DNA from 3 places in the Lysinibacillus sp. EB106-09-02-XG168 genome. Region 1 is predicted to be linked to each of the others. Evidence: predicted binding sites of a transcription regulator. Region 1 holds the regulator's gene; each other region holds the start of a gene.
What was found. The regulator LexA, encoded in region 1, represses DNA repair genes until DNA is damaged. The targets are predictions, from matches to a motif close to CGAACATATGTTCG.

Region 1 (5,157 bases):
CGATAAGGTGCTATTATTCTTTTTACCACTACTAGTTTTTGGACGCGTGATATCTCCTTTGTCTCCGTGGTGGGACAGTATAGTTGGGGCTGTCGTAGGTTTTGGCATATTATATTGTATAGCTGTTCTATCAAGAGGTGGAATGGGTGGTGGCGATATTAAATTATTCTTTTTACTTGGTCTTGTACTCGGGACAATGCATGCACTTCTGACGCTATTTTTAGCTGCTGTCATTGGCATGATTGTTGGAATAGTAGTGTTAAAAGTACGCGGACAGGGAAGGAAAACGCCTATACCATTCGGACCTTCTATTGCCTTAGCTGCTATTATTATCTATTTCTATGGGGATGCGTTGATGAATTGGTATCTTGGATTTTGGTAATTAATCAGTGGGGGAGTCTTTCGATGATTAATAGTCTTCAAGCTTTTATAGGTAGTAAATGCTAGATAAAGATCATGGAGGGGATAAGATGAAACCAATTATCGGAATAACAGCCTTTGCGGAGGATGATTTGTCCTCAAGAGTAAATGCTGCTTATAGCAAAAGTATAATTGAAGCTGGGGGTGTACCTCTTATAATTCCGCTTGGAGTTGAAGAGGACATAGCACAAATTTTATCGTTGACGGACGGATTATTACTTTCGGGCGGACATGATGTACATCCATTTCTTTTTAGTGCAGAACCTACACCAAAGTTAGGAAAGATTCACCCGGAAAGGGATTCAATAGAACTTTCCTTGATTGAAGCGGCCTCTATTCGGCAAATGCCGATTTTCGGAATTTGTCGAGGGATTCAAATGCTGAATGTTGCGTTTGGAGGCACACTCTATCAGGATATTGATAGTGAATATCATAGTAAAAAATTAATAAAGCATACGCAACAAGCGGCACGTGGCGTTGTTACACATCATGTTCATCTAACACCGGATACATTATTAACAGCGATTATCGAGGAAGAAAAAATTGCGGTGAATTCATTTCATCATCAGGCAATAAACGTAGCAGCAGAAAAATTGAAAGTGGCAGCCAAATCAAGTGATGGTATCGTTGAAGCCGTAGTACACGAAGATTTACCATTTTGTCTAGCAGTACAATGGCATCCTGAAGAGCTAGCTATTGCTGGAGATGAAGCATCAAAAAAATTATTCACTGCATTTGTAAAGGCGAGTTTGAAATTCAAGGTAGAGGCATAAAACTGGATAAGCATTACATGGCTTAAGACGGAAATTAAACTAAAGACATTGCTAGAGGGAAGAATCCATATAAGTGGGTTCTTTTTTAGTGTATAAAATGGTACTCAAAAAATAAGAAAAAGAGGTATATGCCCATTTGCGAACATAAAATCCTCTTTTTGTACGTTGCTATTGAGATACTTTTAATGAACACGACGATAAAGACCTACAACATGCCCCAAAATAGAAACTTGGTCTACGATAATGGGCTCCATTGTTGCGTTCTCAGGCTGTAAACGGAAATGACTTTTTTCCTTAAAGAAACGCTTTACAGTTGCTTCATTCTCTTCAGTCATTGCTACGACAATATCACCATTATCAGCTGTTGATTTTTGTTTAACAATAACTAAATCTCCGTCTAAAATGCCAGCTTCAATCATTGATTCGCCCATAATTTCTAGCATAAATAACTGATCTTCACTTGTACCATAAATATCCAGTAGCGGGAAATATTCATCGATATTTTCAACAGCAGTTATCGGAGAACCCGCAGTAACTTTCCCCACAAGTGGTACATGTATAACATGTTGCTTTTGAATAGAATCCTCTGGCTCTAGAATTTCAATGGCACGTGGTTTAGTTGGATCGCGTCGAATTAAGCCTTTTTGCTCCAAACGAGCTAAATGTCCATGAACCGTAGAGCTTGAAGCAAGTCCAACTGCTTCACCAATCTCACGTACAGATGGCGGATACCCCTTTGCGCGTACCTCTTCTTTAATGAAATCTAATATGGCCTCTTGTCTTTTCGAAACTTTTTTCATGATTGCTCACCTCTTTTTTCTAATCATTCTACTTATTATGTAGTATAGCAGAATGCGAACACTTAAGCAAACATAGGTTCGAAAAGTGTTTGACAAAAACGTTTGTTCGCATTAATATAAGAACATATATTCCGAACAAACATTCTCGAAAAGGGGTTATACACATGAACTGGTTTGAAAAAAATCCACATATTACAATTTTATTAGGAGCTTGTCTACTATTTACAGCATATCTTTTTATAACAGATCCAGGCGATGTTACATACGCAGAAATTGAAATCGAGCATGGTGATAGCTTATGGTCGTTAGCCGAACAATACCGTGGTAAAATGAAGTCGGATGATTGGATTAAGCTTGTTAAGGCAGAAAATGAATTATCGAACGTACGAATTATTGCAGGTAATTCTCTAGTGATTCCAGTAGTGGGTGACGACCAACCCCATCCTATAAATTCAATTGAAATTGCGAGAAATGTAAAATGATAACAAAACAACAATCGGCTGTTGTCTATTGCCGTGTGAGTACAGAAAAAGAGACACAAAGCTCCTCGTTAGAGCGACAGGAGGAGGAGTTAGTACGCTATGCAAAAGAACAGGGCTACGAAGTGAAACTTGTTTTTAAGGATAAGCATAGCGGCTATGATGTGGAACGAGAAGGTTTACTAGAAATGCTCGATTTCATAAAAGAAAAAGAAGTAACAGCATTATTTGTGCAGGATGAAACACGTTTAGGACGTGGAAATGCTCGAATGGCCGTTTTGCATTTATTGCAGAAAACTGAAACTAATGTCTTCTCTATGCGAGACGCGGGACCTGTACAATTAAATGAAATGGATACGATGCTCCTAGAAATTTTAGCAATTGTAGAGGAGTACCAGCGTAGAATCCATAATGCTAAAATACGTCGTGGCATGCGTCGTGCAGTTGAAAATGGCTACCGCCCTGAAAATAATTTATCTAATCGAGGAAATCCAAACGGCCAAGAACGTAAAGATGTCCCTATAGAAGAAATCGTCAAACTCCGCAATCGAGGTTTCACATTTGAGGAAATAGCTATGACTCTTAGGGGGCTAGGCTTTGATGTAAGCAAAGCCACTGTCCATAGGAGATATCGGGAACATTTAGAGGGAAACGAAATAAAGTAACGTTTTAATCAGTGGGAGTTTTCCTACTGATTTTTTTCTTTTTAAAGGCTCTAGATGAAGGTGAAGGAACGAGTAGTGATGATAGAACAGCGAAGATGGCGGATAGAAAAGCGAAAAAGGTGGATAGAAACGCCAAAGTGACGGATAGAACAGCGAAAAAGGTGGATAGAAACGCCAAAGTGATGGATAGAACAGCGAAAAAGGTGGATAGAAACGCGAAAGTGATGGATAGAAAAGGGAAAAGGGTGGATAGAAAAGCGAAAGTGACGGATAGAAAAGGGAAAAGGGTGGATAGAAAAGCGAAAATGACGGATAGAAAAGCGAAAAAGGTGGATAGAAACGCCAAAATGACGGATAGAACAGCGAAAGAATGGCCAACTGATGGGACATTTCGGAAATAAAATAAGAGAAGTAGCCATTTCTACCTCTCTTGCTCAATATTCTCTAGAAACTTGCCATCTTTTATTGTAGTAATCTTTCATATCATTTAGAGCTATTTCGTTATTCTCTGTACCAATCTTCATCAAAAGAGAGATGTAGGGCTTTGCCCACAGTAATCCCAAATTGTATAAAACCTCTACCTCTTGCAGTTATGATGTTGCCATCTTGTACAACTAGGTCTTCTGAGAAATGATTAAGATCGAAGAAGTCTAATTTTCTTATACCTTCTAGCGGCAATCCAACAGTATACTTTTTGTTTTTTAATACTTCAGCTTTCGCTAACAGTGATGGAGAGCTAGAGATACTTGCAATGATTGCACCTTTGGCATTCACATTACTAATAAGATCAATTAATTCTTGCTCGTTTATTAGGGTAGCTATATCCATACACCCAGGTAGCAACAAGCTATCGATTTCGTCAAGATTAACTTCACTTATTTGTGTATCGGCAATACAAGATAACCCAGATTCCCCTTTAATTTTTTCGTTGTTTAACCCAACAGTAATAATGGGTTTATCTCCTTGCATTAATATAGATAATGCTACACTCAATTCATATTCACTAAATTGGGGATACAATAATATAGCGGTCTTTTTCATATAATGCTCCCATCTATTTTAAAACGAAGATTTAGAACAGTACAATAGTGAAAGAGTATCTTATACCCACTCTTCATCTAAGACAGAATAGTAGTATTCATCCCACCACTCATCATTGTGTGGTATACATTTTTTAAAATAACCCTCGCGTCTCATGCCGATTTTCTCCATCACTTTATAGGATGGGATATTTTCCGGCTGGCAAGTTGCAATAATTCTATGCAGTTTCATTTCTTTAAATCCGTAGTCCAGTACAGCTCTTGCTGCTTCAGATGCGTATCCATTGTTGTAATAGCTTGGATTCAATACCCAACCAATTTCGTAAGTATGATCGCCAAAATATTGATGGAAAACAATATGACCAATAACCATATGTTCACTTAGTAAAATAATAGGGAAGTGTTTTGCTTTTTCACCGCTATTTTCTGAAACAAACTTTTTTGCTTGCTCCTCATTAAAAACTCCCTCTGGAATATACTTCATCACATTTGGATTTGAAGTATATTCATAGACAGCTTGCCAATCTTGAACTTCGAATTCCCTTATTAATAGTCTGTTTGTTTTGATAAACATTTCATTTTCCCTCCTGTAATTAAATTTCAAATTAGTTTCTTCTCTTTTAAAAAAATTATAGGATATTATTTTTATTTATTAGGTCATCAATCTTTTTATTCATTTTTTTCACTTCAGATTGGTTATATAAATAAAATAACAGCCAAATAAGAGTAAAGAGCAAAACACTAAAAAATAGCATAAACATAGTTATTGCTAGAGATGATGTTGGAAGCCAATTTAAAGATAGCGCAACAACAATAAAAGTACCTATAGAAATTGCAAAATGGATAGCTGTTTGTAGTAAAAACGTTAAACGTTCTACTTGGTAAATATCGGATGGTAATACACAAGCTAGCCCCACGATAATTGAACCTAGAGCCTGATGTATAAAATCAGCCGTAATAGCCTCTAAAAAAATATCTCC
Region 2 (5,157 bases), 920 kb from region 1:
CACCTATTACTCCACGCTATTCAGTTGTAAAATTAGCCGTTTTAAAGATGTCGGAAACTGTAGAGTAAATATTCCTAACTGACTATCAAACTAAATTGTAATGTGTAGTTTACCTACTGTCAAGAAATTGAAAAACTGCAAATAAAAAAAGAGGGTGTTACCCCTCTAAATATTATAAAGAATCCTTATTCTTTTTATAATATTGATACATCATATCAACAAGTAGGTTCTGTAAATTTTCTCTGTTCTCTTCTACTTCCTTTATTTCTTCTTCTGTCGTAGCCACATTGTAAATAATTTCACCACGACTTACCCCATTTCTAGCTTTAATGTCGCCAACCTGATATATCTTTTTACTCACCACTGGCATTTCCACTAATCGAATGAAACTTTTAACGGTACGACCTGTTTCATTTTTAATCTCTCTCGCTAAGCTTTTAGCAACCATATTTAGTTTAGTTGAATTATCATATTGGTTAGGCGACTTATATTCAGCAGTATTAACTTCGCTTTTTTCTTCGTAAGTATAATCACATTTCCAATACGCCTTATCCTCCATTGCTATCACCTCTTACAACATTATTCGAGGTAAGACGGATATTACCTTTTAATATGTTCAAATAAATACAAAGTTCTTATTAGATTTTCCCCTGTCTTTTTAACATTTCATAAAATAATCTAGCAGCCTTGTCTATATTTAATTCTCCAATTCTAAAGTATGTGTAACCATCATTTTCAACTTTAACTACTTTTGAATTAGGAGGTGCAAATTTTAACGATGCTTCAATAAATTTCTTTTCAGAGTCAGTTAACTCAGCTTTATCGATTTCTGTTTCACGATAATTTTTATTTCTCATTAACATCCCTCATTCACTAAGTCTATGTTAATAAAGTTAAAGCAGTTTTTGCTAACCTTTTAACGTTTAACTCACCACATGTATAATAGATTGTCCCATCATCCATTTTGACTTTTCTCATGACTTGATTTCTTTTTATAGCCTCCTTCTCTAAAATATCTAATATTTTTTCGTTCGTTCATTCATCCATCCTTTCTTTATAGTTTTAAAAGTATCTAATCTATACTTATTTTCTTATGAATAAATTAAGTAAAAAACGAAAGAATAATTACCATTTTATGTATTATTTGTTTTTTATATGTACTTTTAAATCTAAGTTTCCTAAAATGGTAATATAGAGGGGGAATTTTTAAATGAAGAAATTATTTTACGTTGGAGCATTATCAACACTATTATTAACTGCATGTGGAGAAGAAGAGAAAGCTGCTCCTAAAGAAGAAACACCAGCTGCTGAAGAAAAAGATGCAACAGATAAAGTTACTGAAACTAAAGGTCTTTCACAAAATGAATTAAATGAAAAATTGAAAGCTGAAGCGATTAAATTAGATTTTGTAAAAGCAAATGGTGATGAAGTTGAAAAAAACACAAAGGTAACTATCAGTGGGAAAGTTACTAATATTGCTAGCGAAGGTACTGGAGGAACATTTACTGTTACAACAGCTGAAGGTGATGGTAAAGGCATGTACTCAGTAAACAATCTTTCTCTAAAAGATATTAGTATGGATTCTGAAGTAACTATTTATGGGACATACAATGGAAAAGATGATTTAGGATTCCCTGCAATTATTGCTACTATCATAGAATAATTATTTTAAGTCACTCAAATGAGTGGCTTTTTTTATTGAAAATAACCGATTTTTATTATGGTAAATTAGTCCCTTATTGTTTAAAGTTATCTTTGTAGTTTTTAGTATTGCTATATATAATTTAAAGGAGGATACATAAGTGAGTAAGTTATTGAAAAAAGGGTTTATTTATCTAGCATTTTTGTTAGTAGTACTTGTTAGTATAAGTGTTGGGAATGCATCTGCAGCTGAAGTAGTCGATTATGAAGAAGGGGTAACTAATTTAAATACTACTCTTGAGAATAGTGCTGTAGTTGGGGATAGTTTAAAAAAACCTGAAAAGGGTTGGAAGCGATATGATGATTCAAATCTTAAAATCGAGTATCTAGGTGATGTACACAAAACTCAAAATGATCAATATTATAACTCGGGATATTCATCTTATTTATTAAAACATCCATTTATTAACGAATTAAATGGAATTAAATTCAACTTTACTGGTACGAAATTTAGACTTATAGGACTTAAAAGTTCTGTGTACCGCTCTTCTAATATAGTTATAGAAATAGATGGAGTTACTGAACGTTTTAATCAAACTGGTTTTGTTGAAACTAAGAAGGCATTAGTATATGAAAAATCTGGATTAACTGATAAGCAACATTCCGTTTTTATTTATGCGGATGATAATACGTCAAAAGTTGGGACTGACAGTACTGTACGATATGATCTAGATGCTATAGATATAGATGGAGAGTTAACTAACATAGACTCTAGTGATTCTATTTCATTAGATAGAAATACATTAGAACTTTTGGAAGGTAGTTCAGAAAAATTAACTGCCACTGTAACACCAAATAGCGCAAATGTAATATGGTCATCAAGTGATGAATCAATTGCCACTGTAGACCCGAATGGTAATGTAACCGCTATTCGTGAAGGTCAAGCAATTATTACTGCTAAGGTCGAAAACACAGAACTAGTTGCGACTGCTACAGCTATCGTTAAAAAATTAAACAATGAATCATCGAATGCTATTCTAAGTATCACATTGGTGAACGGCATAACAAAAGAATATGATGTTACAAATACCGTTTTAAACAACTACTTAAATTGGTTTGATAGTGCTCAAGGCACATCAACATTTAAATTTTCAAAAACAATTTCACCTTATAAAAAAGTAACGGAATATATTGTTCATGATAAAATAGCTTCATTTGAAGTAAGAGAATATTAAACAAAAAAATGACCAGGTACTCACTTTCAATCGAGCGCCTGGTCTTTATTTTGGTGACTAATTAATAAATTTTCAACCTGCGTTTTTAGTGCCATATTAGCATATCGTAGAACTACATCATTGCCAGATGTAGCTACATGTACATCGCTAAAGTATTCATCTATTTTTTCCCATTTTACTACCTTAATTTTATCTTTGGCTAACAGCCTCTTAGAGTTGTAATAATCTTGTGTTATGTCCTTTAGAAGCTTTTCAAGGATTGGCAAGTAGACCTTACTCATTTTAAGATTTTCTATCACTTTGAAATCACGCTATAATGATTGAACTGCCATATCCAAAATTACAAAATTATGAAATAATTAACGCTGTTCAATATTCAACATACAACCTCTTGCTCCTTGTGGACGATTGGAACAACTGCCAATATACTATCAATCCTAAATGTACGTTTGGCTTGCCTCGTAAAACAATACGCCTGAAACGAATCACCAACAATCTTAATGATTTTGATTCGTCTTTTTGACACATTACCGTCCTTAGCCATGTACATCATATTTAAAAATTGGTTGCGCTGCATCGCTTTAATCAGTTGTTTTTTCATCATTCCACACCTCTCAACAAGAACATTCGTTTGTAATTTAGCAAGTGAAAATTAAGGAAATTAAAAAAATCCCAGGCTCAAAATTAATTGAGTACCTGGGCTTAAGTATTATTTATGTAAAACAAAATTAAGCATAATGATATTCACAGATATCTTTATTTCCATAGTTTTTTCTAGTAATTGATCTTCCTTAAAATCTATAAGTTCTTTTTCTTCTACATTAATAATTTTAGACAAGTTTTCAGTCGTTAACTCGTATTCAGTTAACAAAGTATTCAATATTACTTTTACCCTTTCTTTTGCATCAAAACCTTCAAAACCATAATTCAACATTGCTAATTTATTCTCTACATCTTCAAACTTTTGGTTTGTAATGTTATTTGAACCATTCATTAAATCTTCTACCTCATTTATGGTCATACCAAACATTTTCGAAAGTTGTTGGAACTTTAAATTAAATTTTTTAATTAACTTTTGAAATTGTTCTCTAAGGTAATCAGATTGATTTGATGGAGTGGATAGTAAAGATACTTCTATATTATCTTGAATTTCATCCATTATATTACACCTCTTTATATTTTTTACACAAAAACTTGTTTTATTATTACAATATTATATACTAAATATTGTAATAAATACATATTTCACGGAGGTAAAAAATGAAGAAATTATTTTCACTCGTTCTAACTTTATTGTTATTTATTGGATTTACGGCAATAAATAATGCACATGCCGAGGAATACTCTGAGGAGTTTCAAACAACAGTCAGTATCCCAGTCTACGAAGATGCTGATTCTTAGAGTATGAAGAGGAACCACAGTCTACAGAAATCGAAACTTCTGAAGATGCTTTAACAAGCGTTGCTCCACTTCTTGCTAAAAAGAAAGAAATTGCTAAAGTGAATTTTGGTGTTAATAAAAGCAATTTAATAAGTTATGAAGTGGTTATGAACAAAGGTTATAAATTTAAATCTTTTTCTGGAGCAATATCTACAATGGACTTAACAAGTGGTTTATCACAAGGTAGAAAAGATATTTCTGGACAAAGTGGATCAGTTCAAATCGCTAAACTTGACGGTCATTCATTCCGTTCAACATTAACTGGTGCTGTTACTACTTCAACAGATTATGGTTACAATCTTGGCGGAGCTAGTATAATGTGGGTTTATAAGAAATAATAAATTCAAAGGACTGAAACTATTGCTAAATGGCTCAGTCCTTTGAATTTTCTGCTTATTTACTCCGTCTTTGTTGAATCGTAATATACAATCCAATCAAACGATCAGTTGTCATTGCTCCACTTTGTAAATCCTTCAAATGTGAAGTTTGGATAATACCATCCTTTACAGCCAGTGCAATATAATTTTCTGCTTCTGTTTGCATAGTTGGTGAACCTGGATTCCAATTTGTATCCGTCACTTTATTTTCCTCCTTTTTGTCTTCCACAATTAATTGAACTTTTCCTTTGCTGTTACTTGGAACTATTACTTGTCCTTCTAACTTATAGCCTTTAGGCATCTTCCAAGTTGATTTAACTTCGAAATGAGGTCGGTCAATACTGCCTACCCAATCACCGCCCCATGTAATACCTAGCTTACGAGCGATAGCACCGATTCGATTTAAGATTGTTACATCATTAAAGGTTGATATTAATGAGTTTAGTTGAAAGAATTAAAACACT
Region 3 (5,157 bases), 550 kb from region 1:
GCAAGGCGAATTCGTTGAGCTTCTCCCCCTGAAAGTGTTCCTGCCGCTCGACTTAATGTTAAATAATCTAGCCCTACATTGACAAGGAAGCCAAGTCGCTCTTCAATTTCTCGTAAAACAAGTCGAGCAATTTTCATATCCTTTTCTGATAAATCCAGCTCTTTGAAAAATGTATCAGCTTCCTGAATCGAATACTGTGTCACTTCACCAATATGCTTATCTGCTAGTTTTACAGCTAATGTTTCAGGCTTTAAGCGATACCCTTTACAAGATGGACATGCTTGCTGCGCCATATATTTTTCCATTTGTTCACGCACATAATCAGATGTTGTCTCCTTAAAGCGGCGCTCCACATTACGGACAACGCCTTCGAATTCAATCATTTGATCTCGCACATTGCCAAACTCATTTTCATAATGGAAATGGATTTTATCTTGACCAGAACCATATAAAATTTTATCCATCTTTTCTTTCGGTAGATCCTTTACCGGTACGTCCAGCGGTATATCATAATGATCGCACACTGCCTTTAATAACTGTGGATAATACTGAGAGCTTGTCGGTTCCCACGGTGCTATAGCATGCTCTAATAAACTTCGATTCCAGTCGGGTACTACTAAATCAAGATCGACCTCTTGTGTCGAGCCTAAACCATCACAGCTTGGACAAGCTCCGAATGGACTATTGAATGAAAACATACGAGGCTCTAGCTCACCGATTGAAAATCCACATAATGGACAAGCATGATGCTCACTAAATAATAATTCCTCATGCTCCATCACATCGACAAGTACTCGCCCATCTGCCAAACGTAATGCTGTCTCTAAGGAATCACTAAGACGTGCCGCGATACCTTCCTTCATCACAACACGATCGATGACTACTTCTATTGAATGTTTTTTATTTTTATCAAGTTCAATCGAATCATCTAAATCACGTAGCTCACCGTCGATACGTACTCGAACAAATCCTTGCTTTTTTAAATCTTCCAGTAGCTTTACGTGTGTTCCCTTACGCCCTGCTACCATTGGAGCAAGCAACTGCATTTTCGTTCTTTCTGGATAAGTTAATAAACGATCGACCATTTGCTCAATCGTTTGAGAGGTAATTTCTATACCGTGATTTGGACAAATAGGCTTACCGATACGTGCATATAGCAAACGTAAATAATCATAGATTTCCGTTACTGTCCCAACTGTCGAACGTGGGTTACGGCTCGTCGTTTTTTGATCGATTGAAATAGCAGGGGATAATCCCTCTATCGCATCGACGTCTGGTTTATCCATTTGCCCAAGAAATTGACGGGCATAGGCTGAAAGGGATTCTACATAACGGCGTTGTCCCTCAGCGTAAATAGTATCGAACGCTAATGATGATTTCCCTGAGCCCGATAAACCTGTTAGCACGACTAATTGATCGCGTGGAATTGTGACATTAATATTTTTTAAATTATGTGCTCGTGCGCCTTGCACGACTATTTCAGTATTTTTCACAAGCCGTTCACCCTTCTAATTTCAATTCAAATATTGTATCGCGCAGCTCAGCAGCACGTTCGAAATCGAGTGCTTTTGCTGCTTCCTTCATTTCTACTTCTAGCGTAGCAAGTAACTGCTCTTTTTCCGCCTTCGTCAGCTTCTTACCTTTTGTAGCCTTCGCTACATAAGTCTCTTCTTCCTCTGCCACCTGTGTCGCCCGAATAACATCAGGAATTTTCTTCACAATCGTTTTCGGTGTAATTCCATGCTCCTCGTTATACGCCATTTGCAGTGCTCGACGACGTTTCGTTTCGTCAATTGCCTTTTTCATCGAATCCGTCATATTATCTGCATACATAATGACATGACCATTAGCATTACGTGCTGCACGTCCAATCGTTTGAATTAATGAACGCTCTGAACGTAAAAATCCTTCCTTATCAGCATCTAAAATCGCCACAAGAGAAACTTCAGGAATATCTAGCCCTTCTCGCAATAAGTTAATGCCGATTAGAACATCATAAGTACCTTTTCGCAGCTCGCGAATAATTTCAATTCGCTCTAGCGTCTTAATCTCTGAATGTAAGTACTCCACCTTTAAGCCCATTTCTTTCAAATAAGCTGATAAATCCTCTGACATTTTTTTCGTCAACGTTGTAACGAGCACTCGTTCATCACGAACAATACGACCTTGAATCTCATCGATTAAATCATCAATTTGTCCTTCAATAGGACGTACGTCAATTTGTGGATCAAGCAGCCCAGTTGGACGAATAATTTGCTGTACCATTTCCGGCGTATGCTCAAGCTCATATGGGCCAGGTGTTGCCGATACATAAATAGCTTGATGTATATGTTTCTCATATTCTTCAAAACGTAAAGGGCGGTTATCTAGTGCTGATGGTAAACGGAAGCCATGCTCAACTAGCACACCTTTACGTGCTTGGTCACCGTTATACATCCCCCGAACTTGTGGCAAAGTAACGTGACTTTCATCGACAACAAGTAAAAAATCATCAGGGAAATAGTCAAGTAGTGTATATGGTGTTGCCCCCGCTTCACGCAATGTTAAATGACGTGAGTAGTTTTCAATACCCGAGCAAAAGCCCATTTCACGCATCATTTCTAAATCGTAACGAGTGCGTTGCTCTAAACGCTGCGCCTCTAATAATTTATCCTCTGCACGCAAAAGAGCTAAACGCTCCTCCAACTCTTTTTCAATATTATCAATAGCTTTTAGCATTTTTTCTTCTCGTGTAACGAAGTGGGACGCTGGGAAAATAGCAACATGATCACGCTCTGCTAGTATTTCTCCAGTTAAGGCATCCACCTCGCGAATTCGATCAATCTCATCCCCGAAAAATTCCACGCGGATACAATGTTCATCACGTGATGCTGGGAAAATTTCCACTACATCACCACGTACTCGAAACGTCCCACGTGTAAAACTAACATCATTACGCTCATACTGGACATCGACCAATTTTCGAAGCAACTGATTACGTTCAATTTCCATTCCCGTACGCACTGATACGACCAGTTCACGATATTCTTCTGGAGAACCTAGACCATAAATACAGGACACAGATGCAATAATAATGACATCATCGCGCTCGAATAATGCAGATGTCGCAGAGTGACGCAACTTATCAATTTCATCATTAATGCTTGAATCTTTCTCGATATAAGTATCCGTCTGCGGTACATAGGCCTCTGGTTGAAAGTAATCATAGTAGCTGACAAAGTATTCAACTGCATTATCAGGGAAGAACTCTTTAAACTCACTATATAATTGACCCGCTAGTGTTTTATTGTGTGCCATAATAAGTGTCGGTTTTTTTACCTCTTTAATGACATTAGAGATCGTAAACGTTTTTCCCGTTCCTGTTGCCCCAAGCAACGTTTGATGACGTTTACCTGCACGTACACCCTCCACTAATTCCGCAATTGCCTGTGGCTGATCTCCACTAGGCGTATATGGCGCTTGTAAATCAAATGTTTGCACACATGTCCCCGTCCTTTCCTTCCAATTTGTACATATATTTTAGCATAGCGTTATTAAAATTTCGAACATTTAACGAACGAATGTTTGTAAATATTTTTTCGTTTGCTCTATTAGCGATGAATTTAACAGAACGTATGTACTATAATATTTATCGGAACATCTCTATCAATAGATTACCCTTTCCAATTGTTAGCTAATCGAGATGGGGCGATGTAAATACATGACCTTAGCAGGAATTTCATTGTTTGGTGATGAAGTACTCGTGAGGTTCATGTCTATTAAAGGGTTATGCGAGTGGAGTCTAGAGAGATCTAATTCGGTTACTAAGGGAACTGATCCGCTTGGTCATCAATCTTGCAAATAAAATCAAAAAAATCCCACCCTCCAATAACAGAGAGCGGGCTCGTCATATTATTCAGTTGTATCTTGGTGTAAAGCTACTAGTTCGTTTGCGTATAGATGAAATGCGTTCTCATCTTTGTCATCGAGTGCTCTATCTATCAGAACCATGAGCTGCTCTTCACGATGCTTACGCTGGATATGATTTAAAAATAAATCTAAATAAATCTCGTTTAATAATTTCTCTGCCTCATCAACTTTCTTTGTCTGACCAACGGCTTTTAGAAAATCTGTATACGAATAATATTTATCCAACGATCTCACCTCGATCCTTTTCTAAATTATAAGAAAATTGAAATTGAAATGCAATGCTTACGAACTGAAAATCACTTCGATTTACTATTATCCTCGTGCTATTTTAAGCAATTATTCTAAGCAATTTCTTGAAATTGCACGAACCTCCTTCGTTTATCTATATTTTCTGAATTTATTTTTGTGTTTTACACTTCAAGAAGAAATAGAAAAAGGAGGCTTACATAGATGTCAGCAAACTACGTCAATGGATATTTACTTTCTTTTAACACCTATTTACTTCAGCCAGTCCAGTACGACTTTAAAATTTTCACTCGGGTAATTGATAAGCATAATGAACTTATTGTTACACGGAGGCCAATGCATATATTACGAAAATCTTGTATTTCACTAGGAACAACCTATGAAGCAGCGAAGCATTCCGCTAAACGCTTCTTCGGCAATCAACATAAGCTTCCAATCGTTGTTGCTTATGATTATGGTTATCCGTGTATTTTTCTACCAATCTATTCGCCAAACTCTGTCCACAACATCTGGATTGGACTTCACGCCATTTCGAATATTGTACCGAGTAAAACGGGCTGTATCGTTACACTTAAAAACGATAAACAAATTGAATTACCCATTCAATATGCTTCAATGAGCAAGCAATTTGTCAATGCATCGATGTTATATAAACATTACATGAATGAGCGCAAGCAGATTAGTCAGGACACCCCGAATCACCCACCTTTTTAAAGTAATGAATTTCGCTTTGGTGTAATTGTAGTGAAAATAAAAACCCCTCAAAAGCACAATTTTTCTGTGCCTCTGAGGGGTCTTCATTACCCGATTTTTGAACGTAAGTATGCATTAATGAATGGATCTAAATCGCCATCCATCACCGCACCTACATTACCTGTTTCTTCATTTGTACGATGATCCTTCACCATTGAGTAAGGATGGAATACGTATGAACGAATTTGTGAACCCCAGCCGATTTCCTTCTGTTCACCACGGATTTCATCTAGCTGTGCCTGCTGCTTT

Region 2: AC3WSO_RS11625 (WYL domain-containing protein) is a predicted target of LexA. The motif match lies at 3,497-3,510, and genes of this name have one in related genera.
Region 3: uvrB (excinuclease ABC subunit UvrB) is a predicted target of LexA. The motif match lies at 3,554-3,567, and genes of this name have one in related genera.

The regions. Positions count from the first base shown of each region.
Region 1 is NZ_JBYTDN010000003.1:1,272,533-1,277,689, forward strand. Features, by position in the region: gene AC3WSO_RS06875 (prepilin peptidase) at 1-382, shown strand, start outside; gene AC3WSO_RS06880 (gamma-glutamyl-gamma-aminobutyrate hydrolase family protein) at 471-1,193, shown strand; gene lexA (transcriptional repressor LexA) at 1,376-1,993, opposite strand; gene yneA (cell division suppressor protein YneA) at 2,158-2,475, shown strand; gene AC3WSO_RS06895 (YneB family resolvase-like protein) at 2,472-3,137, shown strand; gene AC3WSO_RS06900 (hypothetical protein) at 3,149-3,538, shown strand; gene AC3WSO_RS06905 (DJ-1/PfpI family protein) at 3,639-4,178, opposite strand; gene AC3WSO_RS06910 (GNAT family N-acetyltransferase) at 4,239-4,751, opposite strand; gene AC3WSO_RS06915 (DUF3021 domain-containing protein) at 4,807-5,157, opposite strand, start outside.
Region 2 is NZ_JBYTDN010000003.1:2,194,031-2,199,187, reverse strand. Features, by position in the region: cobalamin riboswitch at 1-22, opposite strand, end outside; gene AC3WSO_RS11650 (hypothetical protein) at 173-559, opposite strand; gene AC3WSO_RS11645 (hypothetical protein) at 639-857, opposite strand; gene AC3WSO_RS11640 (hypothetical protein) at 1,211-1,663, shown strand; gene AC3WSO_RS11635 (Ig-like domain-containing protein) at 1,803-2,876, shown strand; gene AC3WSO_RS11630 (YhjD family protein) at 2,903-3,175, opposite strand; gene AC3WSO_RS11625 (WYL domain-containing protein) at 3,253-3,477, opposite strand; gene AC3WSO_RS11620 (HTH domain-containing protein) at 3,586-4,035, opposite strand; gene AC3WSO_RS11615 (hypothetical protein) at 4,137-4,277, shown strand; gene AC3WSO_RS11610 (hypothetical protein) at 4,472-4,654, shown strand; gene AC3WSO_RS11605 (hypothetical protein) at 4,710-4,895, opposite strand; gene AC3WSO_RS11600 (helix-turn-helix domain-containing protein) at 5,129-5,157, shown strand, end outside.
Region 3 is NZ_JBYTDN010000003.1:722,546-727,702, reverse strand. Features, by position in the region: gene uvrA (excinuclease ABC subunit UvrA) at 1-1,493, opposite strand, end outside; gene uvrB (excinuclease ABC subunit UvrB) at 1,501-3,480, opposite strand; gene AC3WSO_RS04400 (IDEAL domain-containing protein) at 3,892-4,134, opposite strand; gene AC3WSO_RS04395 (competence protein ComK) at 4,360-4,869, shown strand; one part of gene prfB (peptide chain release factor 2) at 4,956-5,157, opposite strand, start outside.